2 regions of the Companilactobacillus sp. FL22-1 genome follow, and region 2 is predicted to be linked to the other one. Evidence: a T-box and tRNA genes for the amino acid it is inferred to sense, from the RefSeq annotation. Region 2 holds a T-box; the other holds one or more tRNA genes.
What was found. The T-box of region 2 lies ahead of asnS (asparagine--tRNA ligase). A T-box ahead of a tRNA ligase gene usually reads a tRNA of that ligase, here a tRNA-Asn.
Positions count from the first base shown of each region.

Region 1 (17,000 bases), on a different contig from region 2:
TACAAGTCCTAATTTATTAGGATCAGGAGCAGGAGATATTGCTATCAGTCCTTTCACGATCGTCTTCAAAAAAGTCGGTATTCCTTTGGCAGCTGGAATCATGAACGCCGTTATTTTAACTTCGGTTATTTCGGCAGCTAATTCCGGTTTGTACGCTGCTAGTCGGATGTTGTGGTCAATGAGTAAGAACGGCATGGCACCTAAGGCCTTTCAAAAAACTAATGGTCGTGGAGTACCGGTTTATTCATTGATTTTGACAGCATTGGTTGGTGCAGTTGCATTATTTACGAGTTTGTATGGTGATTCGTTCTATGAATTACTAGTGGCAGCTTCTGGTTTGACTGGATTCATTGCCTGGTTAGGAATTGCTTTTTCACATTATCGTTTCAGAAAAGCTTATCTGTATAAGGGCTATAGCTTGGACGATTTGAAGTATAAAGCTAAGTGGTTCCCATTTGGTCCTTTATTGGCCATTGTCTTGGGAATCATCATCATCTTAGGTCAAGATGTTCGTTCGATGGTTGACTTTAACTTTGGCCGACTCTTGATCAGCTACAGTGGATTGATTATTTTGTTCATCTGCTGGGCTTACTACAAGATTAGATATAAGACCAAATTCTTAAAACTAGAAGATATTGATGTCGAAGAAACTAAAAGAGGCACTGACTACTAGTTGAAATTTGATCTAAATTAAATTATGATTAACGAAGAATATTAAAAAGCTTAAAGAGTGCCTACTCAAAAACCTTTCAGAGAAGCGATGGTTGGTGAAAATCGTGATGGTTATATATTCCAGCATTCTAGCAACGGGTAATGCCGTTCGGGTTGATCCGATAAAATCTGAAAGTGCAGTGTATTTGTATACGCTGAAGCTGGGTGGTACCGCGAATGGCCGATTCGTCCCTTTAGAGGGATGATTCGGCCATTTTTTATTTTCTCAAGATTTTTTTGCCACAGTTTTGGTTGAATCAAAATGGTGACAGTAAATTAAGTTATTACTGATATGTAAAAGGAGAGCGTTTATGTTAGATATTAAATTGATCAGAAAAGACCCTGAATGGATCAAAAACAAGTTGGCTTCTCGTGGTGTAAAAAGCGATGAAATTGACGAACTATTATCATATGATAAAAAACGTCGTGAATTGTTAGTTCAAACAGAAACTTTGAAGGAAAAGAGAAACACAGTTTCCCAAGGTATCGCTAACAAGAAACGTAATAAAGAAGACGCTAGTGATGAAATTGCTGCTATGAAACAAGTTGGAGCTGACATTAAGAAAATCGATGCTGACTTGGAAGAAACTGAAGGTAAGATGAATTACATTTTGGTCCGCCTACCTAATATTCCTGATGATTCTGTTCCAGTTGGACCTGATGATAGTACTAATGTTGAAATCAGAAAAGTTGGTGCGATTCCTAAGGAAGGTTTCAAACCTCGTCATCACTGGGATATCGGTGAAGAATTAGGAATTCTTGACTTTGAACAAGCCACAAAGGTTTCTGGATCACGCTTCGTTTACTACATCGGCATGGGTGCTCGGCTTGAACGTGCGGTTTATAACTTTATGTTGGATCAACATCAAAAAGAAGGTTATACCGAAGTTATCCCTCCATATTTGGTCAACAATGGAGCAATGTTTGGAACTAGTCAATTTCCTAAGTTTACCGAAGACGTTTATACGGTTATGGTTGACGAAAATCCTTTGACTTTAATTCCAACAGCCGAAGTTCCTTTGACAAATTACTTTGCCGATAAGATTTTGGACGAAAAAGATTTGCCTAAGTATGTTACAGCTTTGACACCTTGTTTCCGTTCTGAAGCTGGTTCTGCTGGACGTGATACTCGTGGCTTGATCAGAATGCACCAATTCAATAAGGTCGAGATGGTTAAAGTTTCTAAACCTGAAGAATCATACAATGAATTGGAAAAATTGACTGCTAATGCTGAAAATATCTTGAAGCAATTGGGCCTTCCATATCACGTGATCGTACTTTCAAGTGGGGATGCTAGTTTCAGTTCCGCTAAGACTTATGACCTTGAAGTCTGGATGCCTGCTCAAGATAAGTATCGTGAAGTTTCAAGTTGTTCTAACTGTTTGGACTTCCAAGCACGTCGAGCACATATTAGATATCGTGATGCCAATGGTAAGACACAATTGGCTCATACCTTGAATGGTTCTGGACTTGCTGCCGGCCGTACTGTAGCTGCAATTCTTGAAAACTATCAAAATGAAGATGGTTCAGTGACAATCCCAGAAGTTTTGGTTCCATACATGGGTGGCGTAACTAAAATTACTAAAGAAAATGCCAAATAGTTATTGACCTTAAGTCTATAAATTGATAAGATTTAATAGTTCTGTTAAGAGCTATTAAATTATTCCGGTTTAGCTCAGTTGGTAGAGCACCTGACTGTTAATCAGGTTGTCGTCAGTTCGAGTCTGACAACCGGAGTTATAAATACTTAGGAATTACCTAGGTGTCCCATAGATTACATCTAGTTGATGAGATTAGATGTAATCTTTTTATTAAGCCGTCTTAGCTCAGTTGGTAGAGCATCGGTATCGTAAACCGGCGGTCACAGGTTCGACTCCTGCAGACGGCATTCTTGATAAAGTATTGATGTAACAAACTCCCAAGAGAAACCTTAGTGTTTCTCTTTTTTTATTTTCCCTGCTAAAAACAAGTATTAATGTAAATAGAGCGGCAACTCAAAATCGAGTTGCCGCTCTATTTAGTCTAAGCACAAGCAATTGTGCTTTTGTCCCACAGTTATGTTCTAACTTCATAGTTTGAGTAATTATTTAATTTGCTTTAAAGCATTGGCGACAGCTTCTTTGATAGCTTTGCTAGAAGCAGAAGCACCGGAAATTGAATCGACATCAACGGAGTTTTTTGCCACGATTTCTTGTGGTAATTCTTTGACTGCTTTGAGTCCATAATCATCGGATTCACTTTGCTTTAGGACTTCGATTGCTTGAATATCATCTTTGTTCTCAGCGGTAACACGGACGACGATTTCATTTCCCATCCCAGCAGTCGATTTACCGATATATTGATTCTCTTTAGTCTCATAGTTTTCTTCACCGATATCTGAACCAAGACCGGATTCGTGAACGCTGGCAGAAGTTTGAGCATCGACTGTCGGTGTAGCAATTTCTTTTTTAAGACTAGCAGCATTTTCACCGGCAATCTTTCCAAAAATCAAATCTTCGGCTAGGTTACTACCACCGTTATATTGGCGTCCCATTAAACTACCCAATTCACCGGCAGCGTATAAATGAGGGATCACCGTATCGTCATTATCCAGCACCTCAGCTTGAGAATTATGAACCGGACCTCCTTGAGTATTCAATAATCCTTGTACCATGGCCAAAGCGTAGTAAGGACCATCATCAAAGGCACTCAAGGTATCAGCGTCACGGTTAAAGGCATAGTCATGCTTTATTTCAGCAAAGTGGTTGAAGTCCTTGATTGTTTGACTAAGTTTTTCAACTGTGACATCGAGGACTTTTGCTAAAGCAGTCAGGTTGTCAGCTTTAACAACTGAGTCTAAAAATTCTGGGTAAGGGGCGTCTTTATCATTAGCTAATTCATCGTACTTCTTTTGGTCGAAGATAACGAACGGATGACGTTGAGCCAAAGGAATCCGCCAGTTTCCGTGATCTTGAATGTGTCCGTGACGGTGCATCTCATTTTCATCGAAGTAGCGAGTACCATCATCGCCAACAACGATTAAACTGCCTTGATGGAAAGCGGGCCAATCGAATGGTAAGAATTGTGAACGTTGACCGGCTTTAGGTTTTGGCGTGAGTCCATGGAAAATGCCATATGATTCGTAATTATTCATATTATAGAGTTTAGCACCAACTTCACTGGCCATTTTAATGCCGATACCCTTGTTGTAGAGTGAGCCAATAGGATTGAGGCTAGTTTCGCCTAAGTAGTTCTCGACCATTTGCGGATTGTTTTCAAAGCCACCTGTTGCCATAACGATGCCGTTCTTAGCTTGGACGTTCAATAGTTGACCGTTACGCTCGATTTGGACACCAACAATGGCGTGATTCTTAGGATCTTGTATCAAGTGTTTGGCTGGCGTATGGTACAAGACATCAATTTGATCGGCTCGGTTGAGGACTTGTTGACGAAGATTTTTCCACAGTGCCGAGTCAGCTACTCCTTCGTGGACTGCGACTAGTTCATGAGTCTTTTGACCACGGAATTCGGGGTATTCATGTGCCATGAAGTACAAGGCTTTTGAGACTGGTGAATCGGGATGTTTACCCATAATAAAAGGCGTTACGCCTAAATATTTACTCAAATAATTAGGAATTTGATAGAGACCTTGAACAAAAGTATCCATTAAATCGTGATCATATGACAAAGGGAAAGCTAAATCTTCGTAATACTTACGTAAATCTTCAAGATCATCACCAGATGAAATAACTTGTCCTGCATAACGGGTATTACCACCTTCGTGACCTTCGGGTGCTGAGTCAGTAATGAGAACTTTGGCTCCGTTATCTGCGGCAAAACGAGCTGCCGAAGCTCCAGCACCACCGAATCCTAAGACAATCACATCATAAGTTGCGTTCCATTTTAAATTTGAATCTGCAAACATTTCACTCACTCCATTTCCTCTCAATGTTATGATTAATATAACTCTAAATATAATCATTGTGAATAAGTTCTCATTATTGAAAACGACATGTTTCACTGCTATAAAGAATTTAGAAACGAATTGAGGAAGTATCATGGGACTAATCAATAAGAGTTATTATGCGTTAGGAACGGTCATAAATTTATCAGTTGCGACGCCTGCCACCGAAAATGATTTGGAGGCGGGGTATAACTTGATTCAGCGTTTTGAAGATAAGTTGACTGTCAATCGAACTAAATCAGAGGTCATGTCGATCAATGACAACGCCGGGATCAAAGCAGTCGAGGTTCCTGTGGATACATATGCTCTGATTAAGGAAGCTGTCTTGGTCAGTCGCAAACATCTAGGGTTCAATGTCGCAATTGGACCGTTGGTTAAATTGTGGAAAATTGGCTTCAAGGGTGCTAATAAACCAACAGATGCAGCTATTCAGGAACGCCTAAAAATTATTGATCCAGAAAAAATCCTTCTTAATGACCAACAGCACTCAGTCTTTTTGTTGGAAAAGGGTATGGAGATTGATTTGGGCGGAATCGCTAAGGGTTATATCGCCGATTGTATTAAAGCGTTGTGGCAAAAACGTGGTGTAGAAAGTGGCATCATTGACTTAGGTGGCAATGTCTTATTAGTTGGACCAAGCCAGCACGCTGACAAGTTGTGGAATATTGGGGTTCAAAATCCAACTGCACCAAGGGATGTATCGTTAGGTGTGATTCAAACTAAGGCAAAGTCGATTGGGACGTCTGGAATTTATGAACGGAAGTTAGTTATCGATGGTCACGAGTATCACCACATGTTTGATTCCAAGACCGGTTATCCGATCAGTAATAATCTGGCCAGTGTCACGATTGTGAGTGATCGTTCAATTGATGGCGAGATTTGGTCTACTATTGGCTTTTATCAAGGCATGGAAAAAGGAGCTGCTTTGATAGAATCGCAACCTGGAATCGAGGCTATTTTTGTGACTAAAGATTTGCAGACGCATGTGACTAGTGGCCTGTTGACGAGCTTTCATTTAATATAATTTTTGTACATAAAAGCGATTACAAAATTATATTGATTTTATTCGTGAATCATTTTACAATGTACTTGAGAATATATAGAAAATGGGATGATGATATGAATAAGTTTATTGCTATTGTTGGAACCAATGCCAGTCAATCAACTAATCGGGAATTGCTAAAATATATGCAAAGACATTTTCAAGATCAAGCTACGATTGAGATAGTTGAAATTGCAGGCTTTCCAATCTATAAGAAGAGTGCTGATCAATACATTCCTGAGGGAATCAAAAAAATTGCTCAACGAATCGAGGCTGCTGATGGAGTGATAATTTCAACGCCAGAATATGACCATTCGATTCCCGCCGCTTTGACTAGTTTCTTAGCCTGGTTATCGTATGAAATCCATCCCTTTGTCGATAAGCCAGTAATGATCACCGGTGCTTCGTACGGTTCGTTAGGATCATCAAGAGCCCAAGCTCAGTTGCGTCAGATTTTAGATTCACCTGAACTAAAAGCTCGGATCATGCCTAGTTCTGAATTCTTATTAGGCCATTCATTACAAGCGTTTGACGATAAAGGAGATTTAAAAGATGTTCAATTGGTTGAACAATTGGATGGTCTCTTTAAAGACTTTGAACAGTTCGTTAATATTTCCAAAGAATTGAATCATGCCCATGACATCAACAAGAAAAAGGCTGAACAATTCTCCTGGGACAAAGATTAGAGGGAAAACGATGAAATTTGTTGGAATAGCAGGATCGATTGCCGATCAATCATATAATCGAATGTTACTACAATTTATGGAAAAACATTTTGCAGGAGTTGCTGATATCGAATTGTTGAATATCAATGATGTACCGATGTTCAATGAAGATGATGATCAAACAAACAGTGAAGCAATTCAAAATTTATGCCGCAAGATCAGTGCTGCTGACGGAGTTATCATGGCCACACCAGAACACAATCATACCGTCACGTCAGCGTTAAAGAATGTGATCGAATGGCTATCTTATGAAGTTCATCCTTTGGATGGCAAGCCAGTGATGATCGTTGGAGCCTCATATCATAATCAAGGTTCTTCCAGAGCACAATTACACTTACGTCAGATTCTTGAGGCACCCGGTGTCAACGCTATCGTTATGCCAGGGAATGAATTTTTGTTAGGAAATGTTAAAGAAGCTTTTGATGAAAATGATGATTTAAAGGATCAACGAACGATTGATTTTCTACAATCAACGTTAGAAAAATTTGTTAAATTTGCGAAGGTGATTAATATGATGGGACAAACAAATGGATACGAAGATGAAGATTTAAGTGGTAAGAAAGGAACAGACACTACTGTTCAAGGTATCGATATGAATGCTGATGATTGGTTGGATCAGGCTGCTAAAAAGGTCAATGCAGTTGACGGCAATACTTACGTTAAATTAGATAGTGGTTTATTGACAGTTAATCAATTGAATTACTTCCTCAAGACGATTCCAATTGAATTGACTTATGTCGATGAGAATAATCAATTTATTTATTACAATAAATTCTTGCCAACTGAAAAGATGTTAGCTAAAAGAACTCCTGATCAAGTGGGTGATGGTTTAGATAAAGTTCATCCAAGCATCGAACGTGTCATCACACATGTTAAGCAAGTTATCAACGCTCTAAGAACTGGCGAAACGGACTTAGTTTCAATGCCTGTCCCTGGTGGCGACGAAGAAAAGCATCATGTTATGCATTATTACAAAGCAATGCATGATGAAGAAGGCAACTACAAAGGTGTTAATGAGTGGGCCGTCGATCTAAAACCAATCGTTGACGAATATCTCAAAGCTACCGGTCAAAAGTTAGTTAAGGATCCAGATGCTAAATTAGATGCAACTTCCGGTGCTTCTAAGAAACCAGAAGTTAAAACCGAAACAGTCGATGCTACAACGAGTGCTTCAAAGCACTAAATCAAAACGAATTAATGATAATTGTCTGATTTTATTCGAATTAATATTGAAAAAAATGCAAAAAAAAACAGCCTGTCTGGGGGGACGGGCTTGTTTTTTTTGTTACACCATGCGTGTAACGGCATTACCAGTAGTGTCAGGGAAAAGATATGAATGCTTGTGAGGTTTCCATATTATTGTCAAATAGAGAGGGATTTGAGGGATTTGTTAATTAATTTGTTAATTAATGAAAGCATTCAAAGTAAATTATTGTAATGGGATACGCATTTGAGGGTGTGAAAGAAAATTGATTGAGGGGGGCAATCTTCTTTCAGAATGCGTTAAGCATAAGGTAAGCAGTATGAGGATGTACCGCTTATCTTCATTAAGAGTTAAAAAAAGGAAGAAATAGCATTTACATATCTTTGTCCCTTTCACAGTTATTAATATACCACATATGTTTAAACAGAAAGATTCATATTTGAAAAAATTTCTTTTATAAATCTGATTCAAGCCTAAACATTAAAAAATGGCAAAAAAAAACTAGCTCATCTTGGGGGGACGGGCTTGTTTTTTTTACTACAAGAATGTGTAGCAGCATTACCAGTAGTGTCGGAGGTAAGACATGAACGCTTGTGAGATTTCCAAATTGTCAAATAGAGAGGGATTTGTTATTAATGAAAGCATTCAAAGTAATTATTATAATGGGATACGCCTTGAAAGGAAATTGATTGAGGGGGGCAATTTTCTTCCAGGCGAGTAAGCTTTTTAAGATTAACGATATGAGGATGTACCGTTAACTACATTAAGAGTTAAAAAAAGAAGGAATTTGCATTTTTCATATCTCTACCTCTTTCACGATTACAATATACCACAGGTGTTTAAACAGTGTAACTCAATTTTGATAAAAATATTTATTTATAATTAAACACACAAATTCTACTATTTGTGCAATTATAATGGTAACCTAGTTTTTTCGGCGCCTGTATACTTAATACACAGATATAGAGAAAATGAGGAATAACGTTACGCAATTATAATTAACATTCAAATATTTATAATCCAGATATATTTTTTTAAATAGTATGTAAACGCTTTAATTATGTTAAAATGTTAACTATAATGTAAATATAACGTAAAAAAGGTGGCTACAATTATGAAAGTTAGTATCGTAGGTTGTACACATGCTGGAACATTTTCAGCAATGAACATTTTAAAGGAGCATCCAGATTGGGAAGTCTCCGTCTTTGAACGTAATGATAACCTTTCATTCTTATCATGTGGGATTGCTTTGTGGGTCAGTGACCGTGTTTCAGACCCTAATAAGATGTTTTATGCTAGCCCAGAAGCTTTGACAGAAATGGGTGCTCACATGCACATGCAACATGATGTAACTAACATTGATTTTGACGCTAAGAAATTATCAGTTAAGAACTTAGTTAGCGGCGAAACCTTTGAACAGCCTTATGACAAATTAGTTATTACAACTGGTTCTGCTCCAATCGTTCCACAAATTCCTGGAATTGATTCAAGTCGAGTAAAACTCTGCAAGAACTGGACTAACGCTACAGAATTAAAGGAAAATGCTTCTGATATTAAGAGCGCAATCGTTATCGGTGCTGGATATATTGGTGCCGAATTAGCAGAAGGCTATTCAACACTTGGTAAAGAAACAACCTTGATCGATGCTTTGCCAGATGTTTTAGCAAAGAACTTAGATCCAAATATGTCAGCAGTAGCAGAACAAGATTACCGTGATCACAACGTTACATTGGGCTTGAATGAAAAAGTTCAATCATTCGAAGAAACAGATCACAGCGTTATTGTTAAGACTGATAAGAACTCATATGAAGCCGATATTGCCGTTATGTGCGTTGGTTTCCGTCCTAATACTGATATGTTCTCAGATCAATTTGAAACATTACCAAATGGAGCTTTGATTGTTGATGAATATATGCACACAAGTAAAGCAGACGTCTTCTCAGCCGGAGATGCCGCTTCAGTCTTCTACAACCCAACTCAAGACAATCAATACATTCCATTAGCAACTAACTCCGTACGTCAAGGTATTTTAGTAGGTAAGAATATCGAAAAAGATACCGAAGCATACATGGGTACACAAGCAAGTTCAGCTGTTGAATTGTTTGGCAGAACATATGCTGCCAGTGGCTTGACAAAAGTTCACGCCGAAGCTTTAGGCAAGAAAGTTGAAACAGTTTCATTGGAAGATAACTACCGTCCAGAATTCATGTTGACAACTACACCAGTTTTGATGAACTTAGTTTGGGATCCAGAAACAAGAGAAGTTCTTGGTGGAGCTTTGACAAGTAAGTACGACGTTTCACAATCTGCCAACCTCTTATCATTAGCTATTCAAAAGAACGTTACGATCGATGAATTATCAATGGTTGATTTCTTGTTCCAACCAAACTTTGACAAGCCAGTCAACTATGTCAGTGCATTAGCTGGAGCTGCCGTAGAAAAAGCTGACTCAGTAAAAGTAACTGATTAGCAACGATATTAATAATTAAGTAGCCGAAAGGCTGCTTTTTTTTGTGCAGTGTTTTTTTTGTTCACTGCCGTCATCCGCTCCAGTTCTGGGGGATATGGAACGTGGTGGGCCGACTTGGAGCCAAGAGAACCGCTTGTCTTCAAGCTCGACCTTTTACTAAATTGGCAAGGTTCGCCAATTAAGTAAAATTTCACCACTGATATCCCCCAGAACTTCCGCTCCTGACTTGGGTTACTGCATATTTGATTTGTTAGTGATATATATAGGGGTCCCCACATTTTTGATTGTGCTCGGTAGGAGTGGAAGCTGGAAAACCTCGGTGCTTAAGGGCAAAAGATAAAGGACAAGACAAAAAAATGTATTGAATTGACTTTTATCTATATCAATTCAATACATTATTTAATTTCTATCAAAGATATTAATTCATTTAAAGACACTGGTTCATTTTATCTTTTAAGGATTTAAGTTTTTGACTTTAATCTTTAGCCTTTGAACTTGCTATTGCCTTTGAACTTGTTTTATCTCTTGAACCTGTTCACTTGAGGGATATCCAAATATGTTTTAACATTCTAGGCTGTAGTGAGAGCTCTGAGGGGTCTCAGCCATGAAATTGTTCTTAGTGGGCGAAGCACACTTAGAACAAGGCTCGACTTTGAAACAATTGCGAACTTCAATTGGTTCAAAGCGATGCCCATGGCGTTCCAGACCCCTCAGAGCCGAACGGAAGCCGGCAGTGAACCAATACCAAAGCATCACCAAACCAACCAACCAATCAACCAAGCAAGAAACTTCACATTAAGTTCATAATTTCCTACGACCAACTTCATAATATCCAGATATTATGTATTACATAGTCAAGTATGGCTATACAAAAAACGAGGTGAAAAATATGAAAAAACATCCAATTCTCGTTCTAACGGGTGTCTCCGTCTTAGATGCAGCTTGCACTAAGATGATCAGAAATTACAACGAAAAGAAATTTTTAAACTAAACCATCAAAAATACAAAATACAAAATCAAAACCATTCACATTCAAAAACAAAATCAAATAATAATTAGTCCGAGGTAAACAAATATGAAAACAAATATGATGACAGAGCTTGCATATGCAAGCTCTTTTTTTGTCGTCATTTTTGCAATTGGCGCCATTATCACATATTATTTGATTAGTATTGAAGGAGAAAAATTATGTCGAAACGTCATGCCCTGTATTACTTTGGAGCGTTTTTATTAAACCTAATTATTATTTCATTTATATTTGCTTATTCAGGCTTAGTCCCATTTGGTAGCAATAATTTTTTGAGTAGTGATTTAGGGACACAATATTTAGCTTTTCTAACTGAGCTCAGACGGCAGTTGGTTTCGGGTAATTTACACTTGTATCTCTTCAGCCAATCACTCGGAGATAACTTTTTCCCGGTTATAAGCTATTATTTGTTGTCACCATTTAATTTATTGATCGTTTTGTTTAGTCCACAAGGGATACCGGCGGCCGCAAACATTATCATCATGCTAAAGATTGCCACGATGGGCGTTACGATGGCTTACTTTTTAAAAAGCTATTTCAATAAAACGCTTTTCGCTAATTACATGTTCACAGTCGCTTATGGATTCTGTGGTTTTGTGGCGTCATATTTTTACGACTTGATGTGGCTTGATGCTTTGATCATGTTGCCGTTAGTTGCGGTCGGGGTGATAAAGCTGATTAAACAGCAACGTTACGTGCTCTATTATGTTTCCTTACTTTTAGCAATTATTTTTAATTATTACTTGGGCTACATGCTCTGTATTTTTTCGGTTTGTTTTTTCGTCTATATTGGTCTGGAGAATAAACTATTCCAAGCTAACAATAAGTGGCTGATCATTAGAAATTATTTGATCACTTCGGTTTTGGCAGGCTTGAGTTCAATGGTAGTCTTGGTTCCAACTTTGGTCGGAATGATGAAGACGGCGAAGACTTCGTTTAATTTGTGGAATTATTTACCTTCAGCTCGTTTTGGTTTAGAGGCATTGACACAATTAGGAATTGGCGGCAATACTTTTGACCAAAGACTCGAACATGGTCCGTCAGTTTTTATGACTTCGACAGTTTTGATTTTACTATTGAGTTATTTTGTCAGTAACAAGATCAGCAACAAAGATAAATGGTATGCATCACTATTGATTGGAGCCTTGTTGATCAGTATGTTTGTGACGACTTTCAACACGGTTTGGCACATGTTCCAAAACCCCGCTGGTTTTCCATTTCGCAATAGTTTTATTTTTTCCTTCGTTTGTGTTTTTATGGCCTATAAAGCATTTGATGCCGGCGTTTACCGCGATCAGAATACCGTCGTCAGAGGCACTTGTTTAGCGGGGATCTTGATTTCAATCGGTTATATTACAGAATGGCTCTTGCCCAAAATTATCGAGAAACTCGGCTTCGGTACCCCAAATCGACAATATGACGGCCGTTACTTCTTCTTAAGTATCGTTTGTGTGATCGTCAGTGGCCTGATTCTTTTAGGGTTAAATCGGAATCAAAAAGTCATCAATTTATTGTTGTTGATGATCGTCTTCGAAGTGATTGCAAACTTTAATGCGGTAATCAGTACCGCCGGTTTAGGCAATCAATTAGTATATCGAGCAGAGTTCGTTAAGGAAAATGACATCCTGAAAAATATTAAAGGTCGAAAACAATTGGGCCATCGAATAATCGTTTCCAAATCAGGGTTGAACAAAGCTTTTCCGGAAAAATATAATAATTATAACGACCCTATTTTATTCAATATCAATGGTTTGAGCCTCTATAGTTCGACTTTGAACCAAGACACTTTGCAGATGATGCACAATTTAGGATATTTTAGTTTGAATGTTCGAAGAATCAGTTACTATGGAGGAACTAATTTAACGAATGCTCTGTTTGGAGTCTATTATCGAATCCGGCAGTGGGATAATCATTATCACGTTGAAGAAAATTATAGCGCACCATCGATGGGATTTTTGGTTGATAAAAATGTCTATGATTTTCAAATGTACACTAAGCAAGCTCTGACTAATCAAGATTTACTTTGGCAAGCTTTGAACGGTAATAGTTATCAGTATTTGAAAAATGTCGATATCAGCAGTATGGATCAAACTGATGTAGGGAAAAAGACGCTTTATGACTATCGATTGACGACAAGAACTAGTGGACCGCTGTATTTTTATGTGTCGCCGATGAACTATGATACCGCTAAAATTTATGTGAATGGCAAACGAGTCCAAACAGCTTCAATGAATGTCTATAGTGCAGCCACTTTACGCTTAGGACATTTCAAAACTGGTGAAAAAGTCGACGTCAAAATTATGACCAATAAGTCCTTAGACTTAAATCCAAGTTACTTCCAATCACTTGATCAAACGGCCTTCTTAGCCTCCCTTAAAAAATTCCGAGCTAATTCTTTGAAGATCACATCAACATTGAATCACGATACAGTTCGCGGAACCATCGATGTTGCCAAAGATTCGCCAATGCTATTCAGTATTCCTTACGATGACGGTTGGAGCATTAAGGTTGATGGTAAAAAAGCTAAAATTCATAAAGTGGTCGATAATTTAATGGCAGTAAATCTCAAAGCCGGAAAGCATCAGGTGGCTTTAAATTATCGAGTTCCTGGATTGAAATTGGGTTGGTCCATCTCAATCTTATCGGTAGGATTGTTCGCCACTTTTAATTGTATTGAAAGAAAAAAGAGAAAATTGTTTTAATTAAATGAATATAACAACAAAATATTAAAAATTAAGTGATAACAGTTTGCAAAATTTTGCAGATGTTATACTATTCAAATATGAAACGTTTACATTAAAATGAGGTGAAATGATGGCTAACGAATATATTATGGCGATTGATGAAGGTACGACAAGTACTCGAGCAATTATCTTTGACCAAAAAGGCACTAAAATTGCCGATGCACAACGTGAATTCACACAACATTTTCCCCAACCAGGCTGGGTTGAACATGATGCTAATGAGATTTGGAATGCAGTTCAGTCAACGATTGCGACGGTCTTTATCGAATCTGGTATCAAGCCAAAGCAGATCAAGGGGATTGGAATCACGAATCAACGTGAAACGACAATCATTTGGGACAAGAATACCGGTTTACCAATCTATAATGCGATCGTCTGGCAAAGTCGACAGACTGCTGACATCGCTGATGAATTGAGAGATGCTGGTCTTGGTGAGATGATCCACGAAAAAACTGGTTTGCTGATCGATCCATATTTCTCAGCTACAAAGATTCGTTGGATTTTGGATCACGTCGATGGAGCTCAAAAACGAGCTGAAAACGGCGATCTCTTGTTTGGAACAATTGATACATGGTTATTATGGAAGTTATCTGGTGGTGCTGCCCATGTGACCGACTATTCTAACGCCAGTCGGACGATGTTATTCAACATTCACGACCTTCAATGGGATGATGAAATTCTAAAAGCACTAAATATTCCCAAAGTTATGTTGCCAAAGGTTCGGCCTAATTCTGAAGTATATGGTCAAACTAAGGGCTACCACTTCTACGGTTCAGAAGTTCCTATCGCTGGTATGATCGGTGACCAACAGGCGGCACTTTTTGGCCAGATGGCATTTGAACCAGGAATGGTAAAGAACACATATGGTACAGGGGCTTTCATCGTGATGAATACTGGTGAAAAACCTAAGCTATCTGATAATAATTTGTTAACGACCATCGGTTATGGTATCAATGGCAAAGTTTACTACGCTTTGGAAGGTAGTATCTTTGTAGCTGGTTCAGCTATCCAATGGTTGCGTGATGCAATGCATTTGGTTGATACAGCTCCGGAATCTGAAGAAGCTGCTTTGGCTTCAAGTGATGACGATGAAGTGTATGTTGTACCAGCCTTTACTGGTTTAGGTGCACCTTACTGGGATTCCGATGCTCGAGGGGCAGTCTTTGGCTTAACTCGTGGAACGACTAAAGATGATTTTATCAAGGCCACTTTGCAATCGTTAGCTTATCAATCACGTGACGTTATTGAAACTATGAAGCAGGATACAGGTATTGAGATCCCAACTTTGAAAGTCGATGGTGGGGCTGCCAATAACCGCTATCTAATGCAATTCCAAGCTGATATTTTACAAACTCCAGTTCAAAGAGCCAAGGATTTGGAAACGACTGCCTTGGGAGCTGCATTTTTAGCTGGACTAGCAGTAGGCTATTGGGATAACCTAGATGATATTAAGCAACAATATGCTACTGGGGCGACATTTGAACCAGAAATGGATGCTAAAAAAGCTGACTATCTGTATGAAGGTTGGCAAGAAGCTGTCAGTGCAACTAGAAAGTTTAAGCATAAAGTAAGAAAGTAAAAGGCGGATTTCGCCTTTTTTGGTGTTTAGGAGTTAGAGATGGAGAAAGAATATATTTTAGCAATTGATGAGGGAACTACTACAGCACGGGCAATTGTTTTTGACCATAACGGTAAAAAAGTTGCGATGGCTAGACACCCAATCAAACAAATTTTGCCTAATCCAGGTTGGGTCGAACATGATCCTAATGAATTATGGAATGCGGTCCAAACAACGATTGCGACTGCTCTGATCGATTCAGGTATTAAACCAGCCCAAATCAAGGCTATTGGTATCGCCAGTCAACGTGAAACAACAATCGTTTGGGATAAAAAGACTGGCTTACCAATCTACAATGCGATTGTTTGGCAAAGTCGCCAAACTGCTAAAATGGCTAATGATCTGATCAAAGAGGGATATCGTGACGAGATTCATCAAAAGACGGGCTTGATTATCAGTCCTTATTTTTCAGCTACGAAGATTCGTTGGATCTTAGACTATGTCGAAGGTGCACAAACTCGGGCTGAAAATGGTGAGTTATTGTTTGGAACCGTTAACACTTGGTTATTGTGGAAGCTGACTGATGGTGAAAACTTTGCCACAGACGCTGCCAATGCCAGTCGAACAATGCTTTATAATATCAATACTTTGCAGTGGGACGATGGATTATTAGAATTATTTAATATCCCGCGTCAGATGTTACCAGAAGTGAAATCCAATTCAGAAGTATTTGGTATAACAAAGAATTATCAATTTTATGGTTCTGAGATTCCAATCACAGGTATGACCGGCTCGCAGCAAGCCTCACTCTTTGGACAAATGGCTTTTGAAAAGGGAATGGTCAAGAATACTTATGGAACGGGTGCTTTTGCGGTGATGAATACTGGTTCCAAGCCAGCTTTATCGGATAATAATTTGTTGACGACAATTGCTTATAGTCTGAATGGAAAAGTTAGCTATGCCCTAGAGGGAAGTGTCTTTGTGGCCGGAGCTGCGTTGCAATGGTTACGGGATGATATGCGCTTAATTAGCAACACTCCTGAAACTTCTGAAATTGCGAAGGTCTCAACTAGTCAAGATGAAGTGTATGTCGTACCTGCATTTGCTGGTTTGGGTGCCCCATATTGGGATAACCAAGCTCATGGGACGATTTTTGGTATCACTCGGGGGACGACTGATAAGGATTTGGTCAAAGCTACTTTGCAGGCGATTGCTTATCAAACTAAGGATATCATCGAGACAATGCGCTCTGACGCTCGGATGCCGATTGAAGTTTTGAAAGTGGACGGAGCGGCTTCAGCTAATGATTATTTGATGCAATTTCAAGCCGATATTTTAAATACTCCTTTGGAACGATCCGCAGAATTGGAAACAACTTCACTTGGTGTGGCGTTTATGGCCGGATTGGCGGTTGGTTTTTGGAAAGATTTTGATGACATTAAGAAGAACTATCAAACTGGTAGGTCGTATCAACCTCAAATGTCTGAAGATTTGAGAACCAATCTTTACGCTGGATGGAAAGATGCAGTTATGGCAACAGAGGCCTTTAAGCACCATTAAGATTAAGAGCCTATAT
Region 1 covers NZ_JBINJY010000003.1:198,502-215,501, forward strand. Annotated here, with positions in the region: gene ACG72T_RS03835 (amino acid permease) at 1-673, shown strand, start outside; gene serS (serine--tRNA ligase) at 1,023-2,312, shown strand; tRNA gene ACG72T_RS03845 (tRNA-Asn) at 2,376-2,448, shown strand; tRNA gene ACG72T_RS03850 (tRNA-Thr) at 2,527-2,599, shown strand; gene ACG72T_RS03855 (FAD-binding protein) at 2,795-4,615, opposite strand; gene ACG72T_RS03860 (FAD:protein FMN transferase) at 4,749-5,678, shown strand; gene ACG72T_RS03865 (NADPH-dependent FMN reductase) at 5,774-6,382, shown strand; gene ACG72T_RS03870 (NAD(P)H-dependent oxidoreductase) at 6,393-7,604, shown strand; gene ACG72T_RS03875 (FAD-dependent oxidoreductase) at 8,740-10,095, shown strand; gene ACG72T_RS03880 (YfhO family protein) at 11,284-13,824, shown strand; gene glpK (glycerol kinase GlpK) at 13,937-15,445, shown strand; gene glpK (glycerol kinase GlpK) at 15,485-16,984, shown strand.
Region 1: it encodes a tRNA-Asn, which carries the amino acid that the T-box ahead of asnS (asparagine--tRNA ligase) is inferred to sense. The anticodon was not compared.

Region 2 (17,000 bases):
CTTTATCATTGCGATTATTCTCTTATACCGATTCAATCGAGTCTATATATTCTTTGATAAGATCGATAAAGCTACGACTCAGCTAGATATTCGGTTAGCCTTTTTCTTGATTTTCACATTAGTGACATTTGCGGAACAAATCGGCGCTGAAAGTATCCTTGGTGCTTTCTTAGCGGGTGCAGTGATGAAATTGTTGAAGCCAAAAGCTGATACTCAAGAAAAGCTTAGCTCAATGGGATATGGGTTCTTTATTCCGGTCTTTTTCATCACTACGGGAGTTAAATTGAATCTGCGACAGTTAGTAACTAATCAAGACGCTCTAATGTTGATCCCAATTTTCTTGATTGCCTTTGTCTTGTCGAAGTCATTAGTTTACTTTGCCTTTAAAAAACAGTTTGGGAATCACTATGCTTTGGCGGCAACAATTTTGACCTCGACCACAATTACCTTAGTATTGCCAATCTTGGAAGTTGGTCGTAATTTAAAATTAATCAATTCAGCTCAGTCCAGTGCAATCACCTTAGCAGCTATTATTACGTGTTTAGTCTGCCCAATTATTTTTAATAGAATTATTCATCAAAAGGTTGAGATTACTAAATAATTTTTTATGTTCATCGAGTATAAATCCCAGCTTATTTTGGAAAAGTAGATTAAACTGAACTTGTTAATAAAACAAGTCAAAGGTGGAATGTGCAATGAATAAGAAATATGAAGCAAGTACAGCCGAGAACCATATTGATATTGTTAATTTGGCTAGTTTGGAAGCTCGAGTCAGAGACCATATGAGCAATGAGAAGGGTGCTTTTGGCTACATTCGTGGTGGAGCTGAAGATGAATGGACGATGAGTGAAAACACCGCTGCGTTCAACGACAAACAAATTATGCCTCGAGTTTTGCAAGAAATCGATCACGCAGATTTAACTACTAAGATTTGGGACATTGATTTGAAGACACCGATCATTGAAGCTCCGTCAGCCGCTCAAGGTTTGGCTCATGTTAAAGGTGAAACCGATACTGCCAAAGGTGTTGCCGCTGCGGGATCAATCTTTTCTATCAGTACTTATGCCAGCACTAAAGTTGAAGATGCCGCTGCCGCTGCTCCAGATGCTCCCCAATTTTTCCAATTATATATGAGTAAAGATGACAAATTTAATCAATTCTTACTTGATAAAGCAGTCAAGGCCGGTGCTAAGGCTATCGTTTTGACAGTTGACTCAACTCTAGGTGGATATCGTGAAGCTGACGTCGTAAATAAATTCCAATTCCCACTACCAATGCCTAATTTGGAAGGATACTCAGCCGGTGATGGTGAAGGAAAGGGAATTTCCGAAATATATGCTTCGGCTAAACAAGCAATCGCACCAACTGATATTCAAAAAATCAAAGATATGTCGGGTCTACCAGTGATCGTTAAAGGAATTCAATCTCCAGATGACGCTGAATTAGCACTTGATTTTGGAGCTGATGGTATTTGGGTTTCCAATCACGGCGGTCGTCAATTAGACGGTGGTCCTGCTTCATTTGAAGTTTTGCCATATATCGCTGAAGTTGTTGACAAACGAGTCCCAGTTATCTTCGATAGTGGAGTTCGTCGGGGTGAACATGTTTTCAAAGCTTTGGCAAGTGGTGCTGATTTAGTAGCACTCGGACGTCCAATTATTTATGGTTTGAATCTTGGTGGAGCTCAAGGTGTTACTGATGTAATTGAACATCTGAACAAAGAACTTTCAATTACTATGCAATTAGCAGGCACAAAGACTATTAACGATGTTAAGAATACTGAATTACTAGACTAAGTTAAAAAAATTTAATAGTGGACTCAAAGAGTCTCGGAAAATCCGAGGCTTTTTATATTGCCAAAAAAACAAAAATTGACTGGTTTCTGTGAAAAAATTTAATTTTTTTAGAGACATTTGAGAAATTTGTTGAGTTAAAGTGAGCTCTAAGGTGTAAAGTAAAGAACAAAGTTTATAAAGGTGGTGAAATAAATATGGGGATTTTTTCTCGATTAAGTTGGTTTTTTAAACACCAATGGAAGCAGTATTTACTTGGTGTAATTGCCTTAATTCTTGTGGCAATTTGTAATGTTATTCCACCACGGATCATCGGGGATATTGTCGATGCTGTCAGCAAGAAGAATATGACGCAACGTTTCCTAATAATTAATCTAGTAATTCTAATAGTTACGGGGATCGGTCAATATTTATTGCGTTTTGTCTGGCGAAAAATGATCTTCGGCAGTTCTTATGTTTTGGAGCGGGATTTGCGGAGCCGGTTATTTCGGCATTTTATGCGGATGGATACAACTTTCTACCAGAAGTGGCGAACCGGGGATTTGATGGCGCATGCGACTAACGATATTGATGCGGTCAGAGATGTTGCCGGACCGGGTATTTTAACTTTAGCCGATTCTTTGATAACGGGTTCTTCAATGATTTTAGCGATGGGATTATTGATCGACTGGCAATTGACCGGATTAGCAGTTTTGCCCATGTTATTATTAGCTGTCATGGCAAATGTTTTAGGGAAGAAGGTTCATTTTGCTTTTAAAAATTCCCAAGCTGCTTTTTCCAGTATCAATAATAAGACTCAAGAGAGTGTAGTCGGAATCAAGGTTCTCAAAGCTTTAGGTCAGGAAAAAGAGGACGAGGCGGACTTTGATAAATATGTTGACCAGAATATCAAAGCTAATAAACGTTCTTATCGGTTGGATTCGCTGTTTGATCCACTAACGACCGTTATTATGGGGTTGTCTTATGTTATCACCATCATCTTTGGTGGCTTGGCAGTGTTACATTCCCGAATTACGATTGGTCAATTAGTTTCATTTATTACTTATATGGCCGAATTGATGTGGCCAATGTATGCGGTCGGAAGTTTGTTTAATTTATTGGAGCGAGGTTCTGCTAGTTATGACCGAATCAATGAATTATTACAAGAGAAGTCATCTTTGGTTCAACCCAAAGATGCTCTGACGACTGTACCCAATGCGACTTTAAATTTTGACATCAATACTTTTCACTATCCAGATGATCAGGCAGTTGCTTTAAGTAATGTCGACTTTGACTTAGCACCAGGACAGACTTTAGGAATTGTTGGACCAACTGGTGGTGGTAAATCGACCATTATTAGTTTGTTAATGCGTGATTTTGATCATTACGACGGAAAAATCGAAGTCGGACAGATCGATATTCGCAAATATAACTTGGAAAGTTATTTGGCCACAATTGGGTATGTTCCTCAGACTAATTTTTTGTTCTCGACCACGGTGCGTGATAATGTGAGATTCGCCAATATCAGCGCAACTCAAGAACAAGTTGAAGCGGCGAGTCATATTGCTGACCTGGATGGAGATATTGCCCGTATGCCAGAAGGTTACGATACTCAAGTTGGTGAATTAGGGGTTTCTTTGTCAGGCGGCCAAAAACAACGCTTAGATATTGCCAGAGCTATTTTGAGTGATCCTAAGATGTTGATTTTGGATGATTCTTTGTCAGCGGTTGATGCCAAGACTGAACGCAATATTGAAGCGCGATTACAAAAAAATCGCCAAACAGGTACGACAATTATTGCTGCCAGTCGTTTAAGTTCAGTTGAAAATGCTGACAAAATTTTAGTAATTGGAAACGGAACTATCCTCCAACAAGGTAATCATCGAGAACTATTGGAACAAGCCGGTTGGTATGCCGATACTTATAATCTTCAAGCTCACCGAGCTCAAATTGAGGGGAGGCTAAATCATGAATGATCCGAATAAAAAAAATCCAAACGAGATGCCTACTTTAACTAAGCAAGATCAACGACAAGTTTTAAAACGCCTCTTTAAATTTGCTTGGTTATTTAAGCGTCAGTTTGGAATTGCTATTATTTTTGCCTTGCTGTTGAGCGTGATCAATGTTTTGTTACCAAGAATGTTGCAATACTATATGGATAATTACTTATCGAAACAGAGTACTGGTCTGCAGATAATCATTGGCTTTGCAACTGTTTATGCGATTGGTATTATCATCAAAGCAATTGTTCAATTTATCCAAGAATTTGCCTTTGCTATGGGAGCTGAACGAACTCTCGAAAAAATTCGAAGCAGATTATTTCATAAATTACATACATTAGGTTTAAATTACTTCGATACGACGCCCGCAGGTTCAATCGTATCCCGAGTTACCAATGACACAAAGACGCTTTACGATTTTTGGATGTTATTTTTAACCTTGGTCTTGGCCTTCTTTGCGATGATTTCAGCCTTTATCGCAATGTGGACAGTTAAACCAATTTTGGCACTGGCGACAGCCTTTTTTGTGATTATTTGGTATAGCTTGATCATGTTATATCAAAAGTTGAGTTTCACCATTTATCAACATTTACGGGAGTACTTGAGTCAGATCAATACTAAGTTGAACGAATCATTGATGGGGATCAACATTATTCAACAATTTGGTCAACAACAGCGAATGATTGCCGAATTTGAAGATCGTAACGGAGCTTATTTTCAAATGAGAAATAAGATGATCAATGTCAATTCATTGTTACTCTATCCTACGATCAGCTTGATGTTTGTTTTGGCCGAAGTAATTTCTCTTGGCGGTTTTGGCTGGCAAAGTATGCATCTGGTCGTCCAAGCTGGTGTGATCTATGCTTTTATATCTTACCAAGAGAACTTCTTCAATCCTTTGGCCGATGTGATGAATTACATGTCCTTTTACCAAGATGGTCTCGTGGCCGGATATCGAATCATGAAGCTATTTGATAATCCAACTGCTGCTCCAGCGCAAAATGAGTCCAGTCAGTTGAAGATCACAGCTGGTAAAATTGAATTTCGCCACGTGACCTTTAGTTATGTCCCTGGTAAGCCAGTTTTAAAGGATATTAATTTTACCGTTCAACCAGGGCAGACAGTAGCTTTTGTAGGACACACCGGAAGTGGAAAGAGTTCCATTATCAATTTGATGCTGCGATTCTACGAGTTTGGTGAAGGTCAGATTTTGATCGACGGTCATGATATTCGAGACTATTCAACACAAGAATTGCGGCAGAATTTGGGCTTAGTGATTCAAGAACCATATTTATTTTACGGTGATATTGCAAAGAATATTCGGATGTTTGATGAGAAAATTACGGAACAACAAGTTGAGCAGGCAGGAAAGTTTGTCGACGCTGATGATTTTATTCAAAAACTTCCCAATAAATATCATGCTAAAGTAAGTGAAAGAGGAGCTAGTTTTTCAACCGGTCAAAGACAATTGATATCCTTTGCCCGCACCATCGTCAGAAATCCCAAAGTATTGATTCTTGATGAGGCGACGGCTAATATCGATCCTCAGACGGAACAGAGTATTACTCAAGGGCTTGCTAAAATGCGTGACGACCGGACTACAATTGCAGTGGCTCACCGTTTATCAACCGTTCAGGATGCTGATCAGATTTTAGTCTTGAATCAAGGCAAGATCATCGAACGAGGTACGCATGAAGAATTGTTGGCAAAAGGTGGTCACTATGCACAATTGTATGAATTACAAAACGATGATTTAAATTAATTATAAGTAAAAAGCATGATTAACTATTTAAGATGAGTATTTAACATATTTCTTTTTAAACCTTAAACTAAAATCATAAATCAATAATTGGAAGTACTTAGATGAGAAAACAAATTTCAGAAGGCTTTTTTGATGGTGAACGTCCACTATTCAAAATTCAAGCTACAGATATTAAAGATACAACCTTTGGTGAAGGTGAATCACCATTGAAAGAAGTTTCAGATTTAACCCTAGATAATGTAGTATTCAAGTGGAAATATCCACTCTGGTATGCCAAAGACATCAAAGTTTCCAACAGTATTTTTGAAACTATGTCCCGTTCTGGTATTTGGTATACACATAATATTGAAATCAATAATTCGGCTTTGCAGGCTCCTAAGTTGTTCCGGAGAGCAACTGATATTCGGCTCAAAAATGTTCATTTTGCTGATGCTGAAGAGACTTTGTGGACGTGTAGCGATATTGATCTGCGAGATGTTCAAGTTAATGGAGATTACTTTGGTAAAGATAGTGACAATATCTATGCCGAGAATCTTAATGTAGTAGGTAACTATGTTTTTGACGGTGCGAAGAATATTGAAATTCATAATTCAACTTTTGTCTCTAAAGATGCCTTTTGGAATTGTGAAAATGTCACGATTTATGATTCCAAGATCAGTGGTGAATATTTAGCTTGGAACACCAAGAATATTACGTTGATCAATTGTACAATTGAAAGTGATCAAGGACTCTGTTATATCGATGGTCTAAAGATGGTCAATTGTAAAGTCTTGAGAACCGATTTGGCATTTGAATACTGTTCAAATATAAGGGCTGAAATTACTACCGGTCTGATGAGTATCAAGAATCCAATCAGCGGTTTGATCAAAGTGAAATCAGTCGATGAGATTATTTTTGATGATCCTAAGATCGATCCAAAAGCAACCGATATTCAAGTTCAAGAAAAAAGTTCTTCACGAGGTGTTTAGATGGAATATGACTTTGAAACTCTAAATCGTGTCCGTGGCGGCAACTCTTCTAAGTGGGATGTTGGCACTAATGAATTACCAATGACTACCGCCGATATGGATTTTCCCACAGCCCCTGAAATCATCGCGGCCATGCAAGAAAAAGTTAAAATGGGCTTATTTGGTTACGAGGAGATTCCAAATGAATATTTCCAGGCAGTAGATAACTGGTATCAGACAGAACATCATGTCAAGCCAGAAACTGACTGGATGCTCTTTGCGACCGGTGTTGTACCAGCTATCTCTTCGGCAGTAAGACGACTGACTTCATTAGGCGACAATGTCTTAGTTCAAGCTCCGGTGTATAATATCTTTTACAATTCGATCGTAAATAATGGGCGTCATATCGTTTCAAACGACTTAGTCTACGACCAAAAGAGCCTGACTTATCAGATTGACTTTGCTGATTTGGAAGAAAAGTTAAGTGATCCTTTGACTAATATGATGATTCTTTGCAATCCCCATAATCCAATCGGTAAAATCTGGAGTATTGAAGAATTGACCAAAATTGCTAAATTGTGTCAGCAATACCAAGTTAAATTATTTAGCGATGAGATCCATGGCGATTTAACTTTAACTTCTAAGGATTATCAGCCACTCTTTGGACTTGAGACTAAGTATTTGGATAATGTGGTAGTGGCCGTTTCACCAAGCAAAACGTTCAACGTAGCGGCGTTACATGCAGCAACTTTGATTGTTCCAAATGCCAACTTGCGAGCCCAAGTTAACCGGGGGTTGAATAGTGAAGAATTGGCTGAACCCAATCTTCTAGCTGTTCCCGGAACGATTGCTGCTTACAATGAAGGACATGCCTGGTTAAAAGCTTTGAAAAAACAATTACGGAGTAATCGGCAATTAGTAACTGATTTTGTAGAACAGAAGCTTCCTGAAATTAGATTAGTTCCCAGTGAAGCCACTTACTTGTTATGGTTTGATGTGGGACAGCTCACGCAAGATTCACAAGCTTTGAGTGACTTTATTCGTCAAGACAGCGGTTTGATCGTTAATCCCGGTTCAGTTTATCGTGGCGATGGTCAACACTTTATCCGCATGAATATTGCCAGTCCACAGGTTATGATTCAAGATGGTTTAACGCGGCTGCAAAAATCAATTCAAGATTATCAAAAATAATAAGATTTTAGACTATAATAATAACTGAAAATAGTTTCTTAAAGCAGGTGAATTTATGAATGCTGCAACGTCAGTTATTACTAAACCAAAAGTCCAGCCCCAATTACAAACGACTGGACATAAGAAGCATGTCGGTATTTTGGCTGGACCGTTCAATCCGATTCACAATGGTCATTTGATGATTGCTGAACAAGTTTATGAACAATTGGATTTGGATAAGATTTTATTTATTCCCGATAAAGTACCGCCACATCAAGGAATCAGTCGTTATATTCCCAAAGTTAGTGTCGATGATCGAATCAACATGGTAAAATTTGGAATCAGAGACAATCCTCACTTTGAGCTAGATATGACCGATATCGATCTTGGTGGAGTCAGTTATACTTATGAAACGGTCAATAAACTAAAACAGCGTCATCCTGATACGAAATATTACTTGATCGTCGGCTATGATATGGTTGAGAATCTTTCTAAATGGTCCCATATCAATGAACTTGTCAAGGAAGTTCAGTTCGTCGGTGTCTGTCGAAAAGGATTTGAGAAAAAGTCTCATTTCCCAATTATGTGGGTCAATACGCCCGTGATTGAAATTAGTTCAACAGTTATTCGGCAAAGGGTTCGTGAAGGAAAGTCGCTGAAATATTTTGTTCCTGACGATGTTGCTTGGTATATTAAAGATCGAGGAATTTATCGTAAATAAGCTAATTGGCTATTAATCAAAAAGAGAGGACCTAATTCGTGTGAATTAGGTCCTCTCTTTATTACTGTTAAGGGTTGATTCGTTGTTGCGATACGTTGGCATTACTATGCGTGTCAGCAAGCAGTAGAGTATATAGATTGAATCCGAAAAAAGCAATGATTACTAAGACGCCAGTCAATAAAAAGCCGAAGTACATAAAGCCCAGACCCATGATTAAGCCTAAGACCGCAAAACATCTAATTAAGTTTTTAGCAAAATTGACTAAACTATTTTCAGTCTTAAAAGCTTGATGATAGGCGGTATCTAACCTCTGGATCGAACTGTTACGTGGCTCGCTTTGATGAATTTCTAGCGTTAGATGGTATGGTTCGACACCGTCGACGATTTTGTCATCACCATATTCATCCGTGACAACCTCTTTAAAAGGGCCACCATGAATCAAAAGGGTAGGATAAGAATCTTGCTTGAGTGCAGACTTTAAGTCGTCGTCCAAGATTATCGAGCCAATATTTGTTGACTCTTCATTCCAAATGTTCGCAAAAACTTGGAGTTGTTTGCCATCGAAATGCGTGTCAACATGCGCTAAATCAAGATTTTCTAATTGGTAGATTTTAAAGATGAATTTATTCTTTAGAATTTGGTGGTTATTTAAACCCTCATAAATGTCTTTTTGATTAACCGCTTGGATGTGTTCAAGATATTCTTGAAGAAATGATGTGGCAGCGGTTGATAGATTGATGTCTTTCTTTACTAATATAGTCATATTTCCCCCAAAAAATGATAACGACTAACCTGAGTATAACAAAAATGTATCCGCTTTTGTGGCTTTTTATGAAAACGCTTTAAATTAACTACTGATTTCCTGATTTAGCCAATTTATTAGTAATAAACTTATAATATTTTGTTGTTTTACGTTACTGATCTGAGCTTTGTGATCACCTTTCTGTAATCCATAGCTTCCAAAACCACCATGGTTGCCACCAGCAATTTGTTCAAAATCTGTATTGGCTGGTAACAGCTTTTTGGCCTTTTGGTAGTTTGCTCTGTTTAAAACTCCATCTCTTGAAGCAGTTACGGAGAGGACGGGGATTTTGATCTTATGTAAATCACCTTCAGTTTCAGGATAGCTGGCTAATAAGAAGACACCTTTTAACTTGTCGGCATGATTCTTAGCGTAACGGCAGGCCATCGTACCACCTAATGAATGACCACCGATGATGTAAGGCTGGTTGTTTTGAACCTTATTTGCTGCATTCGTATTTAAAATTGCCAAGTCTAATGGAAATCTGACAATGTAAACGCTGTAGCCTGCTTGAGCTACTTTTTGCGCCCAAATGCTGTAACTCTTAGGGTCAACTAAGGCCCCAGGATAGAAGATAATCATTGGTTTGGTATCATCGCCTTGAAATTTGATAGTATTGCTGACGACTGTGCTTTCTTTGGCGGCGTTGTTGGCTAAGACGGAGGGAGGATACTCCTTGATTTTAATGAAACTGATACTGGCGATAACTAGAATAATTAGAAATATACCCAAACTAAGCAAAAATTTTGAGACTTTTTTCATGCTTTCCTCCATTTTCAATTATTTCTAATAATATTGTACTTTACATTCCTTATGAAAATATGCTACATTTAAGAAAATAAAAATATCTTAGATATTGAAAAGAAGGAGTACTATGTACTTTATCCACAGGGAGTCAAGATAAGTGAGAACTTGGCGTGTCGGTATATAGGAAAAACATCTTTGGTCTTCTGGCTGAAATTTCGAGAGTAGGTTCAGACGTATTCCAGTACGTTATAATTGGCAAGTATTTGATGTACTTTGAGGTGTTTTTTATAAAAAAACTTGGGTGGTACCGCGGAAAGATCTTTCGTCCCTTTTACTGGGGATGGAGGATCTTTTTTTCATTTCATCACATAGTATTCCAAAGAATTAAGGAGAAATAACAATGGAAGATGTCTTAGTGAAAGATTTATACAAAAAAGAATTTGCTGATGGTGACAAGATCACTGTATCAGGTTGGATCAGAACAATTAGAGGTTCTAAGCGTGTTGGTTTTATTGAACTAAACGATGGTTCATTCTTCAAGAATGTGCAAGTCGTTATTACTAGCGATATGGAAAATTACGCAGAAGTTGTAAAGTTTCCTATTAGTACAACAATCAAAGTTGTCGGTGAATTAGCTTTAACGCCAAAAGCTCAACAACCATTCGAAATTCATGCAACTGAAGTTGTCGAAGAAGGAGCATCAGATCCCGACTTCCCACTCCAAAAGAAAGCACACTCATATGAATTTATGAGATCGATCGCTCATTTGCGTCCTAGAACAAATACTTTTTATTCCGTTTTCCGTATTCGTTCACTAGCAGCCTTTGCCATTCACGAATACTTACAAAAACATGACTTTGTTTATGTTCACACACCAATCATCACTAGTTCAGATGCTGAAGGTGCCGGTGAAATGTTCCAAGTTACAACATTAGATTTGAACAACGTCCCTAAAACTGATGAAGGTAAAGTTGATTACAATGAAGACTTCTTTAGAAAGGAAACCAATTTGACCGTTTCTGGACAACTTGAAGTTGAACCATTTGCTTTAGCTTTCAGAAATGTTTACACATTTGGCCCAACGTTTAGAGCTGAAAATTCCCATACTGGACGCCATGCTTCCGAATTCTGGATGATTGAACCAGAAATGGCCTTTGCAGACTTGCAAGATGAAATGGATTGTTCAGAAGAATTGTTGAAATACGTAATCAACTACGTTATGGACAATGCTAAAGAAGAACTTGATTTCTTGAACGAAAACGTTGATAACACTTTGATCGACCGCTTGAAGGCAACTGCCGGTGAGGAATTTGCTCATGTATCTTATACAGATGCAATCGATATTTTGGAAAAAGCAACTGACGTTGAATTTGAAGTTAAACCATATTGGGGACTTGATCTTGATTCCGAACATGAACGTTATCTTTCAGAACAAGTTTACAAGAAGCCAGTCTTCATTACTGATTATCCAAAGGAATTCAAAGCCTTCTATATGCGTGCTAATGACGATGGTAAGACTGTCGCCGCTGCTGACTTGTTAGTTCCTGAAATTGGTGAATTGATCGGTGGATCACAACGTGAGGAACGTTTAGATAAGCTTGAAAAGAGAATGGCTGAACTTGATATGAACGAAGAAGACTACAAGTGGTACTTAGAATTGCGTAAGTACGGTGGTACAGTTCACTCAGGCTTTGGTATTGGTTTTGAAAGATTAGTTATGTACATTACTGGTATGGAAAATATCAGAGATGTCATTGCTTATCCAAGAACACCAGGTAATGCTGAATTTTAATTAGGTACGAAAAAACGTAAAGTCATTGGGCTTTACGTTTTTTTAATTCGCTGGATTTTATAAAACAGTTACGGCATCGGTTGGAACAAATTGATTTGTGGCAACACGATAGTAAGTTTTACCATTGATATAAGCGATACGATCTACTCTCCATGCAGTGTTAGCAAGAAGTTCATGGCTTGTAATGTTATTGCCTTGTGAGTCAACTAATTGTTGATCTGCATTAGTTTGGATAACAATATTTCTATTTTCATAGACATAAACACTCGCTGCTTTGACCCATTCGTTAGTAGCAACACGATAGTATGTATCACCACCGAAACTCATTTCTTTATCACTGAACCAGTCGGTCGCGGGTTTTAGACTACGATTTTGAACTTTTGACACTTCAAGCGTGTAAAGAGTGACATTGCCCAACTTAGGATGTGTAGAAACTAAACGGTCAACATCGTTAATGTCTTCAGGTGAGTTAGGTGAAATTAGTGGATCACTTGTGTCAGTTGACGTTCCACTTGAGTTATTTGAAGAGCCAGAATTATTTGTAGATGATCCAGAATTGTTATTCTTTGCAGGGTCTGCAGTAACGGTGACTGTCTTAATGATAGGAGTACCATCTTTTAGCTTGTAAGTATAAGTAACAGTGAACGTACCAGCCTTGACGACTTTACCATCTTTTAGAACACCATTTTTGTCTGTGATTGTTGTTGAAACAGCATTGACAGCATCATTACCAGTTAAAGTGGTATCATTGTTGTCTTGAACTGATTTCAAGTTGTCTGCTGCGGTCCAAGTTTCACCAACTTTTGTAGTGCCATCGGAGGCATTAATGACGTGTCTCATGGAAATATAAATGCCAGGAATTGTTCCAATAGAAGAGCCACCTGAAGTGCCTTCATTGTTAGGATTAGGATGAATAGTGGGGCCAGTTTGAGATCCAGAATTTATATATGAATATTCAGTTTGCTGTGAACCGTCAGGATTCAAAAGCATTGAGTAGCCATCGTTGTTTGCAATTTTTGTGATGCCGTTGTTAACCAAGTTAACGTAGATATCACTGATATATGTCCAATTAGTTTTGTTTGCATCAACAAGTTGGTTCTTGTCTGATTGATTAAAATTATTGATTTGGATATCGCTACCAGAAATGTAAGAAGGCATTTGATCTTGAAGTTCTTTATCAGCTGCTGTATAAGAAACATTCAACTGATTGACAGTTACGGCTGGATATTGCCCCTTGATGCTACTGCCAGATATATTATCACTAAAACCTTTAAAATAAGCTGTTAAATAAGCTTCTCTAAAATAGTTTGTATATGTATAAACACCAAGCGTAGCGGTTTGGGCTTGAGTGGTACTCTTATTATTATTTACAAGAGGTATGGTTACCTTGATTGTTTGACCCACTCCTAAAGAAGTTCCAGATGGAACAATCTTAATTTCATTTACACTGGATAGTTTAAAATTAGGATCGTCTGCGATATGTTGCTCATAAGTAGCGTAGCCACCAGTGTCTGTTAGGTAAGTAACTTTAGCCCCTGTAGGTAGTCCGGTAATGTAGGACTTTAGGTCAGTGTCATCAGACATCAGAATACTATTATTATTATACATTTTTTCATATTTTGGCAACATCAAAACTGTTTCATAGTCAGATTGTGCCTTATCAGAGGTATTGGTAATCGTGTAATTTGCAGTTATAGTTTTTGCATGTGCATCTACAATTATAGTGTCATCTTTGTTGTCATCAGTTGATTGAGATGTTGCACTGGCTTTGTCATTAGTTGCACTGATAGAAACTGCCGCCTTAACTGGATCTGGATAATTAAGGGGCTTTACTTCTGGATTATTGATCAAAACATCGTCAGAATTTGTGGCAGTATCAACAACAGGTTGAGCTTCTTGAGTTGAATTTTTAGTGGTATCGGTGTCAGAGCCATTATTTGTATTATTAGTAGTGGTTGATGATTCCAAATTCGTTCCAGCTGTTGTACCGGTTGAAGTATTTGAAATATCATCACTAGCAGCTACGACACCAGATTTGGTTGTGTCAGTTTCAGAATTATTTTGGCCAGCGTTGGAATCCATCTTATTTGATGTTTCATTAGTGATGCTGCTATTTCCATTGTCTTTGATACTTGAGCTGTCAGCGATTGCTGCTTCATTCTTGTTAACATTGCTTGCTTGTTCAGTAGATGAACCAGTTGAATCCGATGTAGTATCGGCCTTTGCTGTATTAGTTTGAACTAATTGGACTCCTAAAGCTGCTACTCCGAGGGCAGTTACGATAAACTTTTTATTAAATTTTTTGTATGAATTAGAATGTACTTTTTTCATTATTATCCCTCACAATAAATTTTCCTGTTTTTAAAAGTATAATTTTATCTTTAATTACTATCCAATTCGTATTCTAGTTCTATGTGAGGACATTAATATATCATTATATGTAAGAAATAATTTCCTAATATGATTAGACATAAAAAATAATATGCTTAATAGTTATTGTAACCTTAGGAAAATAAATTTGTGATTTAGGATAAAAATAAAAACCGATATGGTGAGGATCACCTGAAACTATAAATAATTATTTTAATATTGATTTGCTGATAAATTTACTCTATTATTAAATTGTTCATAATATAGGATGAACTTTTATAAGGGGGATTTTTTATGAAAACTGCAAAATCTGTAGCTTTGCTTGCCGCTTTAGCTATAGCAACTATAGGGGGACTTGCTACATCGCAAAATGATGTTTCGGCTTCTGGAGTTGCCACAACCACTACTCAAGGTCCAGCTAGACTTTATACATCTACTGGAAGTTTGATTACTGATCGAGAGCTCGCTCCAAATACTAAATGGGCTGTTGGTAAAACAATTTCTATTAATAATGAAACTTTTTATCAAGTTGCAACTAATGAGTATTTGAAAGCAGCCGATTCGAGCTTAGATGGTAGCGCTACACAACAACCTGCTCAAACTGCTTTGATTGGAACAGTATCTACACCAAGTGGAACACTTACTATCAGCAAAAGGTCAAATGATTTTTCTGATACCTTTTTGCCACAAGGTTCTCAATGGAGAATTGGTAAATACATTGTTAACCGTTTAGGTAAGAAGTATGTTCAAATTTCTAATGACGATTATGTGCCAATTAGCCATATGACTTTTAACCACCCATTGCCTGAGCCAACATCTGATCCTGATTTTTATTATTACTGGCAAATGGATCCAAATTTGAATCCTGGCTATACTCCACACACTGATTATTAATTACGAAAAGTGGGTCTAAACTTTATCGTGTTGGTAGATTATTTCTACTGACACGATTTTTTTAGACCAATCAAAAAAAGGACATCAATAATATCCTTTATAATATAACCACGATTTTTGCCGCGAAACGAAAATCAGAAAATATAAAGAGGTATTATCATGTCCCAAGATGATTTTGTCCTAAAAATACTAAATATAACAGTTACTAATATCAAAATAATTGATTGTATCATCAATATCTAACAATCAATATAGTCTTTCATTATCCAAAGTTAAAGATTGCAGTGATGAAGGTGGCTGCACCAAGGAAAATGCCAGGAATATTAGCCCAGACGATTGGCCAATCCCTTTCTTTCTTGAGCAAACCGTAAGCTGTCCAAATCGTGCAGTTGATAAATGCAACTAATGGCTGAATAGGATTACCCTTAGATCCTGATAGGTTTGACATGATTTGTGGGATGTACGAAACATACATCAAAACTGACATCAAACTAGCCACTGTCCCAATTTTTTCTACTTTTTCTGAACTGATTTTCTGCAAATAATAACTTCCTTTCATCTCTCAGCTTTTTTTGTCATCAGTTTAATTGGACAAAAATTCTTTTATTAGATAATTCAGTGTATTTACACTAAATCAGACAAACTGTCTTGTCAATTAAGACGCTGTTTCACGGAAACAATTGTATTCAAAAACCCGCAATGTAAATAAATCATTGCGGGTTTAGTCTTTTCAACAAATTAGTTTAGATATTGATCACGATTTTTTAAAACTTCTCGCACCTCGTCAGTACTTTTTGCATCAAGCATAGCGTTTCTTAAATCAGTCGCTCCCAGTTCAGGACGGGCATAGATTTTAAAGAAGCGTTTTAAAGATGGGAAACGGGGAACGTCGTAGTGGGTTGAGAACTCATCAAATAAATCAAGCTGCATTTTCAATAATTCTAGGAGTTCATCTAATGAGTGTTCTTGGGGTTTCGGTTCAAAAGCAAAAGGACTTGCAAAGACGCCACGGCCAATCATGATACCATCTAATCCGGGATGTTCTTGAGCTAGTTTCAGACCAGCTTGATAGTCAGGTACATCACCATTGATTTGGAGGAGTGTTTCAGGAGAAATTTCATCACGTAATTTGATTAGATCATCAATTAATTCAAAGTGAGCAGGAACTTTACTCATTTCCATTTTTGAACGCAAATGAATCGTTAACAATTGAACGTGTTGATTCAACAACACTGGAATCCATTCCTTGTATTCTTCTGCTTTACTGTAACCTAGGCGAGTTTTGACACTGACAGCAAGGTCAGTAGATTTGGCGGCTTCAATAACAGCTTCGGCAGATTGTGGATTACGGATCAGGTCGCTACCACCATGATTTTTAATGACAGTTCCGTCAGGACAGCCAGTATTGATGTCAATTGCCTTGAATCCTTGATCCTTTAAAGCAGCACCGGCGAGCACAAAGTCCTCTGGCTGGTTCCCCCAAAGTTGTACGACAGGTGTCATTTTATCAGTAGGTTCCATATATAGTCGTCCATGAGCAGGAAATTTGGTAGTGGAGTCAGTGATACTCTTGGCATAAACGAATTCACTGAAAAAGACGTCCGGGGGGCAGGCTTTAGCTATTACTTGGCGAAAAACAGTGTTGCTAACTGCTTCCATTGGAGCCATCGTGAAGAAAGGCCGATGTTCTTTCCGAGCTTTAGCAGCAATCTCTGGCCAAAAATTTGATTCTGTCACGTTCATTACTTCCTTTAATCTAATTGTTTAATTCCATATCATTATATATTACTAGTTTCTTTGAGTAGAATCTAATGATTGCTTTTTATAAATGATATTTGTTGTAAGAAAAAAAAATACCAATCTTTCAATTAGTATCCCTAATTTGTGATTAATTATTTAATATCGCTCAACCGTCCATAATAAATCAAATAACGACGTCCACTATCCGACAATTTCAACTTGGTGACACTCGCATTATCAGGTTCCATAATATCGACGATATCTGGTACTTGGGTCACTAATT
Region 2 covers NZ_JBINJY010000008.1:3,287-20,286, reverse strand. Annotated here, with positions in the region: gene ACG72T_RS07825 (cation:proton antiporter) at 1-601, shown strand, start outside; gene ACG72T_RS07820 (lactate oxidase) at 696-1,796, shown strand; gene ACG72T_RS07815 (ABC transporter ATP-binding protein) at 1,991-3,748, shown strand; gene ACG72T_RS07810 (ABC transporter ATP-binding protein) at 3,741-5,534, shown strand; gene ACG72T_RS07805 (DUF3737 family protein) at 5,636-6,502, shown strand; gene ACG72T_RS07800 (MalY/PatB family protein) at 6,503-7,672, shown strand; gene ACG72T_RS07795 (nicotinate-nucleotide adenylyltransferase) at 7,728-8,372, shown strand; gene ACG72T_RS07790 (hypothetical protein) at 8,440-9,135, opposite strand; gene ACG72T_RS07785 (alpha/beta fold hydrolase) at 9,220-9,936, opposite strand; T-box leader at 10,021-10,254, shown strand; gene asnS (asparagine--tRNA ligase) at 10,322-11,713, shown strand; gene ACG72T_RS07775 (SLAP domain-containing protein) at 11,771-14,044, opposite strand; gene ACG72T_RS07770 (SLAP domain-containing protein) at 14,378-14,977, shown strand; gene ACG72T_RS07765 (SemiSWEET family transporter) at 15,240-15,536, opposite strand; gene ACG72T_RS07760 (tRNA dihydrouridine synthase) at 15,716-16,714, opposite strand; gene ACG72T_RS07755 (histidine phosphatase family protein) at 16,870-17,000, opposite strand, start outside.